Regions from separate parts of the Streptomyces sp. NPDC047981 genome, predicted to be linked through region 1. Evidence: riboswitches for the same ligand, from Rfam matches in the RefSeq annotation. Region 1 holds a riboswitch; each other region holds the start of a gene.

Evidence for each region. Region 1 has a riboswitch for cyclic di-AMP ahead of AB0E14_RS00045 (LysM peptidoglycan-binding domain-containing M23 family metallopeptidase). Riboswitches for the same ligand answer to the same signal wherever they lie in the genome.
Region 2: another riboswitch for cyclic di-AMP. It lies ahead of AB0E14_RS34320 (M23 family metallopeptidase); the one in region 1 lies ahead of AB0E14_RS00045 (LysM peptidoglycan-binding domain-containing M23 family metallopeptidase).
Region 3: another riboswitch for cyclic di-AMP. It lies ahead of AB0E14_RS15900 (transglycosylase family protein); the one in region 1 lies ahead of AB0E14_RS00045 (LysM peptidoglycan-binding domain-containing M23 family metallopeptidase).
Region 4: another riboswitch for cyclic di-AMP. It lies ahead of AB0E14_RS30665 (LysM peptidoglycan-binding domain-containing protein); the one in region 1 lies ahead of AB0E14_RS00045 (LysM peptidoglycan-binding domain-containing M23 family metallopeptidase).

What each region holds. Positions count from the first base shown of each region.
Region 1 covers NZ_JBEZNQ010000001.1:5,440-9,642, reverse strand. The annotation lists gene AB0E14_RS00055 (DUF6126 family protein) at 13-168, shown strand; gene AB0E14_RS00050 (tyrosine-protein phosphatase) at 185-997, opposite strand; cyclic di-AMP (ydaO/yuaA leader) riboswitch at 1,391-1,550, shown strand; gene AB0E14_RS00045 (LysM peptidoglycan-binding domain-containing M23 family metallopeptidase) at 1,555-2,517, shown strand; gene AB0E14_RS00040 (SGNH/GDSL hydrolase family protein) at 2,685-3,497, shown strand; gene AB0E14_RS00035 (STM4011 family radical SAM protein) at 3,484-4,203, opposite strand, start outside.
Region 2 covers NZ_JBEZNQ010000093.1:8,577-12,779, reverse strand. The annotation lists gene AB0E14_RS34335 (rhodanese-like domain-containing protein) at 1-191, shown strand, start outside; tRNA gene AB0E14_RS34330 (tRNA-Met) at 254-327, shown strand; gene AB0E14_RS34325 (PP2C family protein-serine/threonine phosphatase) at 810-1,898, shown strand; cyclic di-AMP (ydaO/yuaA leader) riboswitch at 2,203-2,350, shown strand; gene AB0E14_RS34320 (M23 family metallopeptidase) at 2,362-3,450, shown strand; gene AB0E14_RS34315 (aldo/keto reductase) at 3,553-4,203, shown strand, end outside.
Region 3 covers NZ_JBEZNQ010000022.1:89,507-93,709, forward strand. The annotation lists gene eno (phosphopyruvate hydratase) at 1-1,272, opposite strand, end outside; gene AB0E14_RS15900 (transglycosylase family protein) at 1,572-2,258, opposite strand; cyclic di-AMP (ydaO/yuaA leader) riboswitch at 2,262-2,438, opposite strand; gene AB0E14_RS15905 (transglycosylase family protein) at 2,698-3,696, opposite strand; gene AB0E14_RS15910 (cytochrome P450) at 3,810-4,203, opposite strand, start outside.
Region 4 covers NZ_JBEZNQ010000069.1:21,068-25,270, reverse strand. The annotation lists gene AB0E14_RS30670 (phosphocholine-specific phospholipase C) at 1-1,983, shown strand, start outside; cyclic di-AMP (ydaO/yuaA leader) riboswitch at 2,308-2,465, shown strand; gene AB0E14_RS30665 (LysM peptidoglycan-binding domain-containing protein) at 2,470-3,336, shown strand; gene AB0E14_RS30660 (phosphoribosyltransferase family protein) at 3,370-4,203, opposite strand, start outside.

The sequences.
Region 1 (4,203 bases):
GAAAGGACCGATATGTCCGAGAAGCACGCACCGGTCACCGGCGAGGAGCGCGAGGCCGGCAAGTTCCCCAAGGGGCTGGTCCTCCGGCTCTTCGCCTACCTCGTGGCCGGGCACCTCTTCGCCGGGTTCCTCTATCTGCTGTTCGCCCTCGGCGCGCAGAACCAGTGACGCGCCGGGGTGGGGCTCACCCCTCGACGACGAGCCGCTCGCGCAGCTTCGCCCGGGTCTCCGGGCTGAGCTTCAGGCCGTCGGTGAAGTAGTTCTCCGCCGTCCCCCAGGTCTGCTCCATCGTCTCGAACGCGGCCCGCAGGTACTCCACCCGCGCGTCGAACAGCGGGCTGATCAGCTCCATCACCTCGGGTGCCATCGCGTCCGAGGCGGAGGAGGCGCGGCGCACCTTGTAGCGGCGGTGCGGGTCGTTCGACTTCACGTAGTCGGCCTCGATCGCCTCGCGCTCGACGCCCACCGCGAGCAGCGAGATCGCGATGGAGAGACCGGCCCGGTCCTTTCCGGCCGCGCAGTGCATGAGCGCGGGGACGCTGTCCTCGGCGAGCGCGTGCAGGATGCGGCTGTGCTCCGCCGTCCGCTCGACGATCATCTGCCGGTACGAATCGGACATTCGGGTCGCGGCCTTGTCGCCGCCCAGGATGTCGCGCAGCTGCTCCAGCTCGCCGGAGCGGACGAGCTTCCAGAACTCCTTGCCGTCGGCCGGGTCGTTGAGCGGTATGTTCACGTTCCGTACACCGGGCAGTTCGACGTCCGGGCCCTCGATCTTGACATCGGCCTGATTGCGGAAGTCGAAGATCGTGTGCAGCCCGAGGGTGGTGAGGAAGGCCGCGTCCTCCTCGGTGGCGTGCGCCAGGTGGCCGCTGCGGAAGAGGCGCCCGAACCGCACCGAGCCGCCGTCCACGGTCGGCAGTCCGCCCACGTCCCGGAAGTTGCGTACCCCGGTGAGCTCGGGTTCGGTCGACGGGACCTGGGGCAGCTGCTGCGTCACGAGTGCTCCTGAAGGTAGACGGATCGCGATCGGTTCCTGATCGATTCCTGGGGCAATCATCCCGGGTGTCGGGGGCGGCGCGCACCCCTGGGTAGGGGATTGGGTGTTCTGTCCGAATTGAGCCCTTCGGTATAACGCGCCCTGGTTGCAGGGGAGATGGGTTTCGGGGCGTGAGCAGCGTCTCAAAGGTGACGGACCGTGCCTGATCGTCCCCGCTAATTCCCGTACCGGAAAAGGAAATCGATCCCCCGTCATCCACGCAGGGTGACCGGAATTCGGCGCGGATATCACGCCGCGGATTGCGAACGGAAACCAGCGGCTTGTTCGGCTCGACCCCGCTCGTCTAGCGTCACGCTCAATCCGGACGGACCGCCGAATCCTGCCACCGACCGGAATCAATCCGCACCCATCCACGTACGGCAGGAGCGGGGGACCCAGGTAAGTACGCCGCACCGGTCTGACCGGACGGCTCGGGGTGAAGCCGCGTGAGAACGCGGCCGGACATCTCCAGTCCGAACCCGACAGCTCACCTCGTAGGCGACGGAGAGGAATTCGCCATGCCCGCGAAGGGTAAGCATCGCCGTCCCAAGGCCAACCCGATCACGCGCGGATTCGTCGCCGCCGGCACCGGCGGCGCCGTCGTCGCCCTGCCGCTGCTCGGTGCGACCGGCGCCCACGCCGCCGAGAAGGCCGCGCCGGCCCTGACGTCCGAGAAGGCCGTCGCCGCCGTCGCCGCCACCCCCGCGAAGGCCCCGGCCGCCCCCGCGGCGAAGCCGAAGACGTACTCCGTCGTTCCCGGCGACTACCTGTCGAAGATCGCCGCCGAGCACGACCTCAAGGGTGGCTGGCAGAAGCTCTACGCCGACAACCGCCAGGTCGTCGGCGAGAACCCCTCGCTGATCCTCCCCGGCATGAAGCTCACCCTGGGCGCCAAGTCCACGGCCGCCCCGAAGGCCGCGGCCCCCAAGGCCGCCCCGAAGGCCGCGCCCAAGGCCGAGAAGAAGTCCTCGTCCTCCGACGCGAGCGAGTCGCGCGCCTCCCGCTCCTCCGAGCGCACCACGGCCGCCACCACCCAGGACTCCGCCCCCGCGCAGTCCGCCCCGGCGCAGTCCTCCTCCGGCTGGGTCGCTCCGGTCGGCGGCGGCGTCTCCACCCCGTACCGGGCCTCCGGTTCGATGTGGTCCTCCGGCTACCACACCGGTGTCGACTTCATCGCCTCCTCCGGCACCTCGGTCAAGGCCGTCGGCGCGGGCACCGTCCACTCGGCCGGCTGGAGCGGCGCGTACGGCAACGAGGTCGTCATCCAGCACGCCGACGGCACGTACTCCCAGTACGCCCACCTCTCCTCGCTCTCCGTCTCGGCCGGCCAGACCGTCACGGGCGGCCAGCAGATCGGCCTCTCCGGCTCGACCGGCAACTCCAGCGGCCCGCACCTGCACTTCGAGATCCGCACCGGCCCGAGCTACGGCTCGGACATCGACCCGCTGGCGTACCTGCGCCAGCACGGCGTCGGCATCTGACGAGCCGCGTCGTACGCACCACCCCGCAGGGGCCCGGCACTTCGGTGTGCCGGGCCCCTCGCGCGTATTCCGGCTTGGCGGAATCTTGACCGGTGGCGTATCTCACCCGGCGTCAACCCCTCCTTACGGTCGCGTAGGTCACACCCGTAAGGGAAAGATGAACTCCCGTGGCAGACGATTCGAGATCAAGAGACAAGAACGTATTCGGGTCGTACGCGGCGATCGGGGACAGCTTCACCGAGGGCGTGGGAGATCCCGGGCCGGACGGGAAGTACGTCGGATGGGCGGACCGCTTCGCGGTTCTCCTCGCCGACCAATTGCCGGAGCACGACGCGTTCCGTTACGCCAATCTGGCCGTCCGGGGCCGGCTCCTCGACCAGATCGTGGCGGAGCAGGTCCCGAGGGCCAAGGAACTCGCCCCCGACCTGGTGAGTTTCTGTGCGGGCGGCAACGACATCATCCGGCCCGGCACCGACCCGGACGACGTCGCCGAGCGCTTCGAGCGCGCCGTCGCCGACCTCACGTCGGCCGTCGGCACGGTGATGGTGACGACCGGCTTCGACACCCGCGACGTACCCGTCCTGCGGCACCTGCGCGGCAAGATCGCCACGTACACCGCGCACGTCCGGGCCATCGCCGACCGCTACGACTGCCCGGTCCTCGACCTGTGGTCGCTCAAGTCCGTACAGGACAGGCGGGCCTGGGACGACGACCGGCTGCACCTCTCGCCCGAGGGCCACACCCGGGTCGCGCTGCGCGCCGCCCAGGTCCTCGGCATGGACGTGCCGGCCGACCCGGACCAGGCCTGGCCGCCGCTGCCGCCGAGGGGGACCCTGGAGGTCCGCCGCGACGACATCCACTGGGCCAGGGAGTACCTCGTGCCGTGGATCGGGCGCCGCCTCCGCGGCGAGAGCTCGGGCGACGACGTCGCGGCCAAGCGCCCCGACCTCATGCCGGTCGGCGACCTCATGCCCCTCTGACGACTCCGTCGGGCGCGGCCGCGCCATCGGGTCCGACCACCCCGACCGGCGCGACCAGCCCGACCGGCGCGGCCGGGATCCGCTCCAGGACCCCGCCCGCGAACACGTCGTACAGCGGCAGCGTCTCCAGGTGGACGTAGCCGATGTGGCAGTCGCACACGGCGAGCGGGCAGGCGCGCGGGCGCAGGGCGGCACGGAACGAGCCGTCGTACAGATTGCCCAGCTCCGCCTTGACGAAGTGGCACCGGCGCACCGTCCCGTCGCCGTCCACGGAGATCACCGACTCCCCGGTCCTGCAGGGCAGCCCGGCCGAGCGGTGCGGATGGCGGCTGTACGGGAAGAGGGGGTCGAGGGCCGTCCAGCCCTCGGCCTCCTCGTCGGTGTACGTATGACCCTCCGCCGCGTTCACCCACAGATAGACCTCGCGCGGCAGGTCCGCGCGCAGCCGCTCCGCGTGCTCCCGGTGCTCGGCCAGACCGACGATCCCGACGCTGAACCGCGTGCCCCGCGCCGCCAGGTCGTGGCACTTGGCGAGGAAACGGTCGTACGGCGTCTGGCCGGGATGGTACGTGCACCAGAGCGCGAGGGTCTCGGCGTCGGCCTCGGCCAGCCAGTCCGTCCGGCAGCTCAGATTGGTCTGGATCGCCACCCGCTCGATGTGCGGCAGATGCGACAGCTCGGCGAGGGTCCGCCGGTACCACGACCT
Region 2 (4,203 bases), on a different contig from region 1:
GCCCCGGCTGCAACGGCGCCACCCGCGCCGCGCTCGCCCTCGCCCAGCTGGGATTCCAGGTCAAGGAGATGCTCGGCGGCTTCGAGTACTGGGTCCGGGAGGGCTTCGCGTACGAGACGTGGGAGGGCCCCGCGAAGAAGGACGCGGACCCGCTCACCGCCCCGGTCGACGCCGAGGACTGTGGCTGCTGAGACCTCGGCCGGGAAACGGATTAGGGGATCCGCGCACCATGCCGTAAGGTCGTATTCACCGACGCGGGGTGGAGCAGCTCGGTAGCTCGCTGGGCTCATAACCCAGAGGTCGCAGGTTCAAATCCTGTCCCCGCTACTCAGTAGCAACGAAGGCCCGGATCCAGTCACTGGATCCGGGCCTTCGTCGTTTCCGGCCGTTTCCGACGACCGGGCGGCGCTCGTGCGGCTGCGGGGAGTGCGGAACCCGTGTCCCCCACATGGCCGAGCGGGGGTCGCCGAGCGGCGCGGCTCCCGCCACCCTGGGGAGGGCGCGGTACCGTCCGTCGCCGTGCCGTGTACGGACCGGGCAGGAGACCACAGGTGGGGCAGGGCCAGGGGCAGGGGCAGGAACGAGGGCCGGACCGGGGGCAGGGGCGGGGGAAGGGGCAGCCGCGTCCGTCGGTGAACGGGCGGGGCGCCGGGGCGCGCAACGGCTCGGCGGGCGGGCGGGCGAACGGCCTCGCCAACGGCTCGGCGAGCGGGCGGGCGAACGGCTCAGCGAACGGCCTGGCGAACGGCTCGGCCAACGGGCTCTCCTCTCGGGGCCCGCGGCGGCGGGCGGAGCGGGCGCGCCGCTTCATCCGGGCCCTGCCGCCGCTGGTGATCGTCGGCGGGATCGTCTTCGACCTGTCCACCCCCGCCTCGTACACGGCCTCCCCGATGTTCGCCGCCGCGCCGCTCATCGCCGCGCCGTTCTTCTCCATGCTCACGACGCTGCTCACCGGCATCGCCGCCGTCCTCGCCAGCATCGGGCTGCACGTCTACAACGACACCGTCAACGACATCCCCGCCCTCACCGAGACGCTGACCGTCGTCACCGTCTCCGCGCTCGCCCTGCTGATCAACCGGGTCGTACGGCGCAGTGGCGAGCGGCTCGCCTCGGCGCGGGTGATCGCGGAGACCGCGCAGAAGGCCGTGCTGCCGACGCCCGCCGAGCGGATCGGCGGGCTCCAGGTCGCGGCCCGCTACGAGGCCGCGCAGGCGGACGCGTTCATCGGCGGTGACCTCTTCGCCGTCCAGGACACGCCGTTCGGGGTCCGGCTCGTGGTGGGTGACGTGCGCGGCAAGGGGCTCGACGCGGTGGAGGCGGTCGCTGTCGTGATCGGTGCCTTCCGGGAGGCGGCCGAGCAGGAGTCCTCCCTCGAGGGCGTCGCCCAACGCCTGGAGCGGGCGCTCGCCCGCGAGGGCACCCGCCGGGACGGGCTCGACGCCTTCGAGGGGTTCACCACCGCCGTCCTCGCCGAGATCCCGCGCGGGGAAGGGCGGGTACGGGTGGTGAACCGGGGCCACCCCGAGCCGCTATTGCTCCACGCGGACGGGGGCCTGGCGCATCTGGAGCCGACCGAGCCCGCGCTGCCGCTCGGCATGGGCGAGCTGGCCGCCTGGCCCGACCGGGCCGACGAGGCCCCGTACCCGCCGGGCGCCACGCTGCTCCTCTACACCGACGGGCTCTCCGAGGCGCGCGACGCCTCGGGGGCGTTCTACGAACCGGCCGAGCGGCTCGCCGGGAGGATCTTCCCGGGCCCCGAGGAACTGCTCGACGCGCTGGTCGACGACGTGCGCCGGTACACGGGTGGGGGCTCCACCGACGACATGGCGCTGCTCGCCGTGAGCCGGCCGGGCGCGGGCCAGCCGGAGCGGCGCCGGACGATGCCCGTGGTGCCGTGACCCCTGCCGTGACCTCTGCCGTGACCCCTGCTGTGCCCTGCCGTGCCCTGCTGTGACGACTGCCGTGACCACTGCCATGACGGCCGCCGTGACCTTGCGTAGTGGAGGGGTACCGCTCCGATAACAATTGACGAACCGTCACTCACCGCGGCGCGGTAAGACTTCGTACTGAAGCGGGCTCAAATCGGGCTGTACCAGCTCAATCTCGGGAATGATCAACGGGAACAGCTTGGAATCAGCCCCCCGTGTCTATTAACGTTCGATAACGCAGCGCGGTCGTCCCAGCCGTCGCAAGAGACGGCACCGTGCGCGTGCGCCGAATCCTGAAAGGGAACCGGGGAACCACTACTTGGGGTGAATCGGGCACCTTCGCACCCGTGCGGAACCGCCCGTAGGAGACCTTCCTGCTCCGAACCCGTCAGCTAACCCGGTAGGCGAGAAGGAAGGAAAGGAGCACGCCTCCGTGGCGTCCAACAGCCCTGCCCCCGAAGGTCTTTCTGACGGGTTCCACGCGTTCGGCGCCCGTGGCGCCGCCGGGACGGACGACGACGCGGCGACGTGGGGGGAGTGGAACCCCACCGAGGACTCCCTGCGCCAGCAGTCCCGTTCGGGTGGCCGCCACCGCGTCGTGAAGCAGCGCTCCGGCTTCGCCCGCTCCTCCACCGTCCTCGGCGTCGGTGTCATCGCGGCGGTCGGCGCGGGCGGCATGGCGACCGCCAAGGAGAAGCCCCCGGTCTCGATATCGCTTCCCGACCTCAACCTGCCGGACGCCTCCGAGCTGCCCGGTGTCGGCGAGTTCATCTCGGACGACGACGCGGGTTCGGACTCCGGTACGACCAACCCGCAGCCCCTCACGGCCACCCTGGCCCTGCCGGCCGACAGCGTCGACAAGGCCGACGGTGCCAAGACCACGTCGGCCGCCGACGCGGGCGAGGCGCTGCGCGCGCGCATCCTCCAGCAGGCCGAGCAGCAGCAGGCCTCCGCCGACGCCGCCGAGAAGGCCGCGGCGGAGAAGGCGGCCGCCGAGAAGGCCGCCGCCGAGGCCGCCGCCAAGGCGGACCAGGCCGAGAAGGAAGCGGCCGCGGCCAAGAAGAAGGCCGAGGAGGAGGCGGCGGCGAAGGCCGAGGCCGAGCGCCTGGCCAAGCTCGCCGCGAGCTACTCGCTGCCCACGTCCTCGTACACGATCACCTCCACCTACGGCCAGTCCGGCTCCATGTGGTCCTCCGGCCAGCACACCGGCCTCGACTTCGCGGCGCCCACCGGCACGCCGGTCAAGGCGGTGCACGGCGGCACCATCAAGTCGGCCGGCTGGTCCGGCTCGTACGGCTACCGGATCGTCCTCGAGCTGGAGGACGGCACGGAGGTCTGGTACGCGCACCTGTCCTCGATGACGGCGAGCGTCGGCCAGACCGTGGGCACCGGCGACACGATCGGGCGCGTGGGCGCGACCGGCAACGTGACCGGCCCGCACCTGCACCTCGAGGTCCACACCGCGGGCGGCGCGGGCATCGACCCGGCGGCCTGGCTGGGCAGCAAGGGCCTCTCGGTCTAGCGACCCCCGGAGACTTCCCGACTCCGGCAGTCCTGGCGGCACCCCCCCCCGACCTCAGGGCTGCCGGAATACCCGGCCCCGGGACGGTCGTTGTACCGTCCCATGACCTCACTTCGCCCGCTGGGCACCTCAGACCTCGACGTCTTCCCCCTCGCACTGGGCGGCAACGTCTTCGGCTGGTCCGCCGACGAGGAGCAGTCCTTCGCGGTCCTCGACGCCTACACCGCCGCGGGCGGCAACTTCGTGGACACCGCCGACATGTACTCGGCCTGGGCCGAGGGCAATCAGGGCGGAGAGTCCGAGACGGTCATCGGCAAGTGGCTGGCCTCCCGCGGCAACCGCTCCGAGGTGGTCATCGCGACCAAGGTCGGCGCGCACCCCCGCTACAAGGGCCTCGCCGCGACCACGATCAAGGGCGCGGTGGAGGAGTCGCTGCGGCGGCTCGGGACCGACCACATCGACCTGTACTACTCGCACTTCGACGACCCGACCGTCCCGGTCGAGGAGATCGTCACCGCGCTCGACCAGCTGGTGCGGGACGGCAAGGTGCGCGCCGTCGCCGCCTCCAACATCTCTCCCGAGCGGCTCCAGGCCTCCCTCGACTTCGCCGAGGCCGAAGGCCTCGCCCGTTACGTCGCCCTGCAGCCGCACTACAACCTGCTGTCGCGCGACACCTACGAGGGCGAGCTGCTGGCCACCACCGAGCGGGCCGGGCTCGCGGCCGTCCCGTACTTCGCCCTTGCCTCCGGCTTC
Region 3 (4,203 bases), on a different contig from region 1:
CGGGAACGCGCTGCGGCCGGCGTAGACCGCCGCGTCGTCGAGGATCTCCTCGATGCGCAGGAGCTGGTTGTACTTGGCGACGCGCTCGGAGCGGGCCGGGGCGCCGGTCTTGATCTGGCCGCAGTTGGTGGCGACGGCGAGGTCGGCGATGGTGACGTCCTCGGTCTCACCGGAGCGGTGGGACATCATGCACTTGAAGCCGTTGCGCTGGGCCAGCTCGACGGCGTCCAGGGTCTCGGTCAGCGAACCGATCTGGTTGACCTTGACGAGCAGCGCGTTGGCGGCGCCGTCCTCGATGCCGCGGGCCAGGCGCTCCGGGTTGGTGACGAACAGGTCGTCGCCGACGATCTGGACCTTGGTGCCCAGCTTGTCCGTGAGGACCTTCCAGCCGGCCCAGTCGTCCTCGAACAGCGGGTCCTCGATGGAGACCAGCGGGTACGCGGAGACCAGCTCCTCGTAGTACTCGGTCATCTCGGCGGCCGAGCGGGACTTGCCCTCGAACTCGTACGAGCCGTCCTTGTAGAACTCGGACGCGGCGACGTCGAGCGCCAGCGCGATGTCCTTGCCCGGGACGTAGCCGGCCTGCTTGATGGCCTCCAGGATGAGGTCGAGCGCCTCGCGGTTGGAGTCCAGGTTCGGGGCGAAGCCGCCCTCGTCGCCGAGGCCGGTGGACAGGCCCTTGGTCTTCAGGACGGACTTGAGGGTGTGGTAGACCTCGGTGCCCCAGCGCAGGGCCTCGGAGAAGGACTCCGCGCCGATCGGCGCGATCATGAACTCCTGGATGTCCACGTTGGAGTCGGCGTGCGAGCCGCCGTTCAGGATGTTCATCATCGGAACGGGCAGCAGGTGCGCGTTCGGGCCGCCGAGGTAGCGGAAGAGCGGGAGGTCGGAGGCCTCGGACGCGGCGTGCGCGACGGCGAGGGAGACGCCGAGGATGGCGTTGGCGCCGAGGGAGGCCTTGTTGTCGGTGGCGTCCAGGTCGAACATGGCCTGGTCGATGAGGCGCTGCTCGGTGGCGTCGTAGCCGACGAGCTCCGGGCCGATCTGCTCGATCACGGCGAGGACGGCCTTCTCGACGCCCTTGCCCTGGTAGCGGTTCTTGTCTCCGTCACGGAGCTCAATGGCCTCGAACGCACCGGTGGAGGCACCGGACGGAACGGCAGCACGGCCGGTGCTGCCGTCGTCGAGGCCGACCTCGACCTCGACCGTGGGGTTGCCTCGGGAGTCCAGGATTTCCCGGGCTACGACGACGTCGATGGACGGCACGAGCATCTCCTTCTGGGATGTGACGCTAGATGTGACGCTTGCGGTGCAGGGTCGCTTTGGCCTTGCGACAAGAGCCTAACCGGCTCGGAGGCTCCGGCCAGCCGGGCGCCCGCCCCCTGGGACGAAAAAGGACCCAAGGGCACGCATCTCGGGCCAAAGGGCCCCGAATCTACTCGGCGGTAACCCCTGACAACGCGGAACCCCGGTCCGCAGCGCACGGGGGAAGGACGCTGCGGACCGGGGTGGTCACCGCGGGAGGGTCGTGGGGCGCGCGTGAGCCGCCGGACTCACGCGGGCCGCCGGGCTCACTTCAGGTGGAGCTGCTGGCCCGGGTAGATCAGGTCGGCGTCCTCGACGACGTCCTTGTTGAGCTCGAAGAGCTTGGCCCAGCCGCCCTTGACGTCGTGGGCGGCGGCGATCGTGCTCAGGGTGTCGCCGGCGACGACCTTGTACTCGCCGTCGCCCTTCTTGACCTTCTTGCCGGTCGGGGTGGTGACGGTCTTCTTGGACTCGGCCTTCTTGGCCGGGGCCTTCGGGGCGGTCCGCTGCTCGCTGCGGGTCGTCGGCTGCTCGGCCTGACGCTCCTGCTGCGGCGCGCTCTCCGCGACGACGCCGGGGGTGGCGGACGAGAGGCCGACGCCACAGCTCGGCCAGGCGCCCTTGCCCTGGCCCGCGAGGACCTTCTCGGCGATGGCGATCTGCTGCGACTTCGAGGCCTGGTCGGCGCTCGAGGCGTACGCGGTGCCACCGAAGGCGGCCCACGTGGAGTTGGAGAACTGCAGGCCGCCGTAGTAGCCGTTGCCGGTGTTGATGGACCAGTTGCCGCCGGACTCGCACTGGGCGACCTTGTCCCACTCGGAGACGGTGGCGGCCGAGGCGGTGCCGGCGCCCATCAGGGGGGCGGCGACGGCGACACCGGCGACACCGGCGAGGGCGACGGCGCGGGTGGCCTTGGAGGGACGACGGTGTTTGCCCTTGGCGGAAAACAGCATGGGACTTCTCCTCACCGACGCCTGCGAGGTGAGCTGTCGGGTTCGGGCCGATGTGGATTGCCCGGCCGCGCGACCTTGCGCGCGGCTTCACCCCAAGCCGGTCCTTCGGCCGTCTGTCTCAACGGCCGGGAACGGCACTTACCTTGGGTCCCCCGCTCCTGCCTACGGCGCTTGACGCGACGACTGTTCCCATCGGCCGACGGCAGGATTCGGCGTTTCGGTCGACGGGGCCCGCGGTGGCGAGCGGTCACGACCGTAGACACAGACCCGGGGGAAGTTCAAAGACGTCCATGGGGGACAAATCCCCCCTACTTGCCTCGGGACAAAGGGCGTTTACGCAGGTGAGAGATGACGGAAGGGGAGTTCACGGACGAGACACGCCAGTTGAGGCGAAGAGACCCATGTCTCACTTGCACAGAACCGGACATTCAGCCCCGAACTACCCCTGCGGCGCATCCGCCCCCGCAGCCTTGTCCGCAGCCTTGTCCGGCGTCAGATCGAGGCTCTGGCCAGGGATGATGAGGTCCGGGTCGGCACCCACGACCGTGCGGTTGGCGTCGTACAGGGCGCCCCAGCCGCCGGGAAGTTCGTTCCGCTGGGCGATCTCGGTGAGGTTGTCGCCGGGCTTGACGGTGTATTCGCCGATAGCGTCGGTGATGTCCTCAGCGGGCGTGTTGTCCGTACTGTCCGGGTTCGCACCGCTCTCGACGGAACCGTCCGTCGTCGGCGTGTCAGAAGGCAGGGCGTGGCGGCCCTTTTCGCGGTCCGTGTCCGCATTGCCCGTCTCCTCCGGTGCCGCGTCGCCCCGGTGCTTGCCGTTGCCCGGAGCGGACGGGGTGCCGGAGGTCTCGGGCGCCGCGGGGGACGTCTCGGGCGTGGTGGAGGTCTCGGGGGTGGCCGTGGACGGCGTGGAGACCTCGGAGGAGGGGGTGGAGGACTCGTCCGAGGGGGCCGCGGACTGCGCGGAGCCCGACGGGAGGCCGGAGGTGCGGTCGGACTCGGGGAGCGGGCCCGTGGGCTCGGACGGCTTGACGGCCGGTCCGGGGTCGACGTCCGGCTTGGCGCCGTCGTTGGTCAGGCCGGCGATCGGCGCGCAGGTGGCCCACTGGTTGTCGCCCGCGGCAAGGGCCTTTTCGGCCACCGCGATCTGCTGGGCGCGGCTGGCGAGGTCGGCGCTCGTCGCGTACGCGAGACCGCCGTGGCGCTCCCAGCCCTCCTGGGAGAACTGGAGTCCGCCGTAGAGCCCGTTGCCGAAGTGCGCGCTCCACTGGCCGCCCGAGGAGCACTCCGCGACCCGGTCCCAGGTCGCCGCGTCGGCGGCGGAGGCGGAGCCCGCCGCCAGGAGGGGCAGCGCGAGGGCCGATCCCGTCACGCCTGCGGCGACGACGATGGCGGGGGCCTGGCGGGGTCTGCGGTGTCGACCGTTCCCGGAGCGCATGCGGGCTGCCTTCCGTGTGACTGCTGAGGTGACGGTGAACGTAGCGGCATTCGAACGTCAGTCACAAGTCGATGCAGCGGAGATCACGTAAAAGTCACAGTCTTGACGGAGCGTCACTTCACAACTGGGGCAAACTCCACCGGAAGGGTGCGCAAGCCGCGCATGATGAGTCCTCCGCGCCACCGCAGTTCGTCCGGATCGGCGCCAAGTCGCAGGTCCGGAAGGCGAGTCAGCAGCGTCGCGAGGGCGATCTGCCCTTCGAGCCGGGCGAGCGGCGCGCCGATGCAGTAGTGGATGCCGTGCCCGTAGCCGAGATGCTGGTTGTCGCGCCGGGCCAGATCGAGCGTGTCGGGCGCGTCGAAGCGCGCCGGGTCGCGGTCGGCGGCCGCGAGGACGACCAGGACCGGGTCGCCCGCCGGGATCTCCTGGCCGCCGATCGTCAGCGGCTCCATGGCGTACCGCCAGGTCGCCAGCTCCACCGGCCCGTCGTAGCGCAACAGCTCCTCG
Region 4 (4,203 bases), on a different contig from region 1:
GGGCTCGCGGCGGGCGCGGCGCTGCCCGCGGGCACGGCGTCGGCCGCCGCAGCGGGCGCGACCGGGACCATCACGGACGTCAAGCACGTCGTGGTGCTCATGCAGGAGAACCGCAGCTTCGACCACTACTTCGGCCGGCTGCGCGGCGTGCGCGGCTTCGGCGACCGGGCCGCGGGCAACATCCCGGGCGGCTGGGGCACGTTCAACCAGCCCAACTGGGGCGGCCGCCAGTACCCGTGGAAGCTGAGCTCCACCCCGCCGGCCGGCGGTGTCGACGGCGAGACCCTCGCCCAGTGCAACGGCGACCTCCCGCACAGCTGGACCTCGCAGCACGCGGCGTGGAACAAGGGCCGGATGGACAACTGGGTCACCGGCGTCGGCAACACCCGCACCCTCGGCTACCTGGACCGCGGCGACATACCGTTCCACTACGCGCTCGCCGACAACTACACGATCTGCGACGCCTACTTCTGCTCGGCGCTCAGCGCCACGGGCCCCAACCGCACCTTCCTGTGGAGCGGGAAGATCGACGCCTCCAGCAAGGACGGCGGCGAGGAGTCCGGGCTGACCTGGGAGACGTACGCCGAGGCGCTCCAGCGCGCCGGGGTGAGCTGGAAGGTCTACCAGAACGCCCAGGACAACTACGGCGACAACGGCCTCGCGTACTTCAAGAAGTTCGCCGACGCCCGCCCGGGCGACCCGCTCCACGACCGCGGCATGGGGTCGGTGCCGAAGGTCACCGGGTCCACCCCGGACGACATCGCGGCCGCGATCCGCGCCGACGTCGTCGCCGGCACGCTGCCGCAGGTCTCCTGGGTGGTGGCGAGCGAGGCGTTCTCCGAGCACCCGTACGCCCCGCCCGGCGACGGCGCGCACTTCGTCGACCTGGTCTACCGCGCGCTGGCCGCGAACCCCGAGGTCTTCGACTCGACGGTGCTGTTCCTCAACTACGACGAGAACGACGGCTTCTTCGACCACGTGCCGCCGCCGGTCGCCCCGCCCGGCACCCCCGGCGAGTTCATCGACGGTGTGCCGATCGGTCTCGGATTCCGGGTCCCGATGCTCGTGATGTCGCCCTGGACGCGCGGCGGCTGGGTCAGCTCCGAGGTCTTCGACCACACCTCCGTGCTGCGCTTCATGGAGGTCTGGACGGCCGCCCTCGGCACTCCGGCCGGCTGCCCGAACATCAGCGCCTGGCGGCGGAAGGTGGTCGGCGACCTGACGGGCGTCTTCGACTTCGCGCGCCCGGTGTACGGCGTCCCCTCGGGCCTGCCGTCCACGGCCAAGGTCATCGGCCAGGACACCTGCGCCCCGCTGCCCAACCCGGTACCGCAGGACAACGCCCTGCCCGCGCAGGAGTCGGGTACCCGTCCGGCGCGTGCCCTGCCGTACCAGGTCAACGGAAACCTCGACCGCTTCGAGTTCGGGGCGGCGGGCAAGATCCTCGCCTGGTTCTCGATGACGAACCAGGGCACCCAGGCCAAGCGCCCCGCCCACTTCACGATCCACCCGCACCAGCACCGGGACACGGCGGCCTGGCAGTACACGGTCGAGCCGGGCGCCACGTCCACGGACTACTTCAACATCGGCCTCGGATCGGGCTCGGGCAAGTACGACATCTCGATGATGGGCCCCAACCGCTTCCTGCGGCGCTTCATCGGCGACGCCTCCAAGGCCGGGAAGGCGATCGAGGTGGCGGCGCGGTTCGCGACCGAGTCGGGCACCGGCAGGACGGCCATCTGGTTCAAGCTGACCAACACCTCGGCCGGACCGGTGACCTTCACCATCCGCTCGAACGCCTACCGCACGGACGGCCCGTGGACGTACACGGTGGCGGCGAACTCCTCCCGCGAGGACTGGTTCAACGCCGTGGCGTACCAGGACGGCTGGTACGACTTCACGATCCTGGCCGACATCGACGGCACCTGGTCGCGCCGCTACACCGGCCACATCGAGACGGGGGCGCCGAGCATCACCGGCTGATCCCCGCAGGCCACCCCCCTCCGCACGCCCGACGAAATACCCAAATAGGGCGCAAGGGATTCCATATCCCTTGTGCCCCATTTCTCAACTAGGCTGAATTTCCCCGCATGTCCGTTATGGCGGGGCGCGTGAGGCGAATCACCCCCGGCGCCGAGGCGATCTTCCGGCGGGCCCCCTCCCCTTGCCCGGCAAGGAAGTTCGGCGCGGCGGACAAAGCCCCGAACTCCTCCGGAAATAACCCGTTCATTCGGCGTCTTGTTTCGGCCGACATTTCTCGCCTACGGTCACCTCGACCCGGACGGATCGCCGAATCCTGCCACCGTCCGCACACGACCGCTCATTCACCCGAAGGCAGGAGCGGGGGACCCACCATTTCGCCGGTCCGGATTTTCCGGCACGGCTCGGGGTGAAGTCGCGCACGCGCGGCCGGGCATCTCCAGCCCGAACCCGACAGCTCACCCCGCAGGCGCCGGAGAGGACTGCAACATGCCCGCACACGGTAAGCACCGGCGCCCCAAGAGAAGGCCCCTGACCCGCGGCCTCGCCCTCGCGAGCACGGGCGGTGCCGCCCTGGCCCTGCCCCTCGTCGGCACGGCCACCGCGCACGCCGCGCCCGCGTCGGCGCCCGCGATCGCCCCCGCAGGGAAGACCGTTCTCAGCGCCCCGGCGAAGATCGCGGAATCCCTTCCGGCCGCGCAGAATTCCGCCGCGAAGACCTATACCGTCACCCGCGGAGATTCTCTTTCGGTGATCGCGCACGAGCAGCGTGTACAGGGCGGCTGGCAGGCCCTCTACCGCGCGAATCGCGCGGCCGTGGGTGACAACCCGTCACTCATCCACCCCGGCCTCGAACTCACGCTGCGCGGAAAGGCCGCCGCCCCGAAGAAGTCGAAGCCGACGTCGCAGGCGCGTACGACGAGCACGGACCGCGCCGACCGCTCCCAGCAGCGCACCGCCCCGGCAGCGTCGGCTCCCGCGAAGGCCGCGCCCGCGAAGGCGACCCAGGCTGCCCCGGTGGCCGCGAAGAGCTACACCAACGACCTCGACGGCTGGATCCGCGAGTCGCTGGACATCATGCAGAAGTACGGCATCCCCGGTACGTACGAGGGGATCCAGCGCAACATCATGCGCGAGTCCTCCGGCAACCCGATGGCCATCAACAACTGGGACTCCAACGCCGCCAAGGGCACCCCGTCCAAGGGCCTGCTCCAGGTGATCGAGCCGACGTTCCTCGCCTACCACGTGCCGGGCACCTCGATGGACCTCTACGACCCGGTCGCCAACATCACCGCCGCCTGCAACTACGCGGCGGACCGGTACGGCTCCATCGACAACGTCAACGGCCCGTACTAGCCCCACCGGCCGCGGGACGGCGCACCGACCCCGCTAGAAGTGGTCGGTGAACCAGCTCGCGGCGAGTTCGCCGACCTGTTCCAGGGTGCCGGGCTCCTCGAAGAGGTGCCCGGCACCGGGGACCACGACGAGGCGGTTCTCGCAGGTCAGACGGGATCTCGCCGCTTCGTTCAGCTCCTGGACGAGCGGGTCGTTGCCGCCCACGATCAGCAGGGTGGGGGCGCGTACCTGGGCGAGGCGCGGCCCCGCGAGGTCCGGGCGGCCGCCCCGGGAGACCACGGCGGCGACCTCGCTCAGCGGGTCGGCGGCTGCCCACAGGGCGGCCGCCGCGCCGGTGCTGGCACCGAACCAGCCTGTCCGCAGCCCGTCGAGGCCGGGGCGGCCCGCGAGCCAGCGGGTGGCCCGGGCCAGCCGGCCGGCGAGGAGTTCGGTGTCGAAGACGTTGGCCCGGTCGGCCGCCTCGTCCTCCGTCAGGAGGTCGAAGAGGAGCGTGCCGAGCCCGGCCCTGTTCAGGGACTCCGCGACGGCCCGGTTGCGGGGGCTGTGGCGACTGCTGCCGCTCCCGTGGGCGAAGACCACGATCCCCGGAGCCCCGGCGGGCACCACGAGGTGGCCCGCGACCTCCACGCCCGCGACCGGGATGCGCACCTCCGGGTCGCCGTCGTCCTGGTCCTGCCGGGCGTGGTGGCGCTCCAGGCAGGCGATGACCTCCTCGTCGGGGGTCTGCGAGAAGTCCTGGTAGAACTGGCCGATCGCGTAGAAGAAGGCCGGTTCGTGGACGCTGACGGTCTCGTCCGCCTCCCGGCCGATCCGCTCCCGCCAGTCGGCCGGCGCGACCGGCACCGCGAGGACGATCCGCGCGGCCCC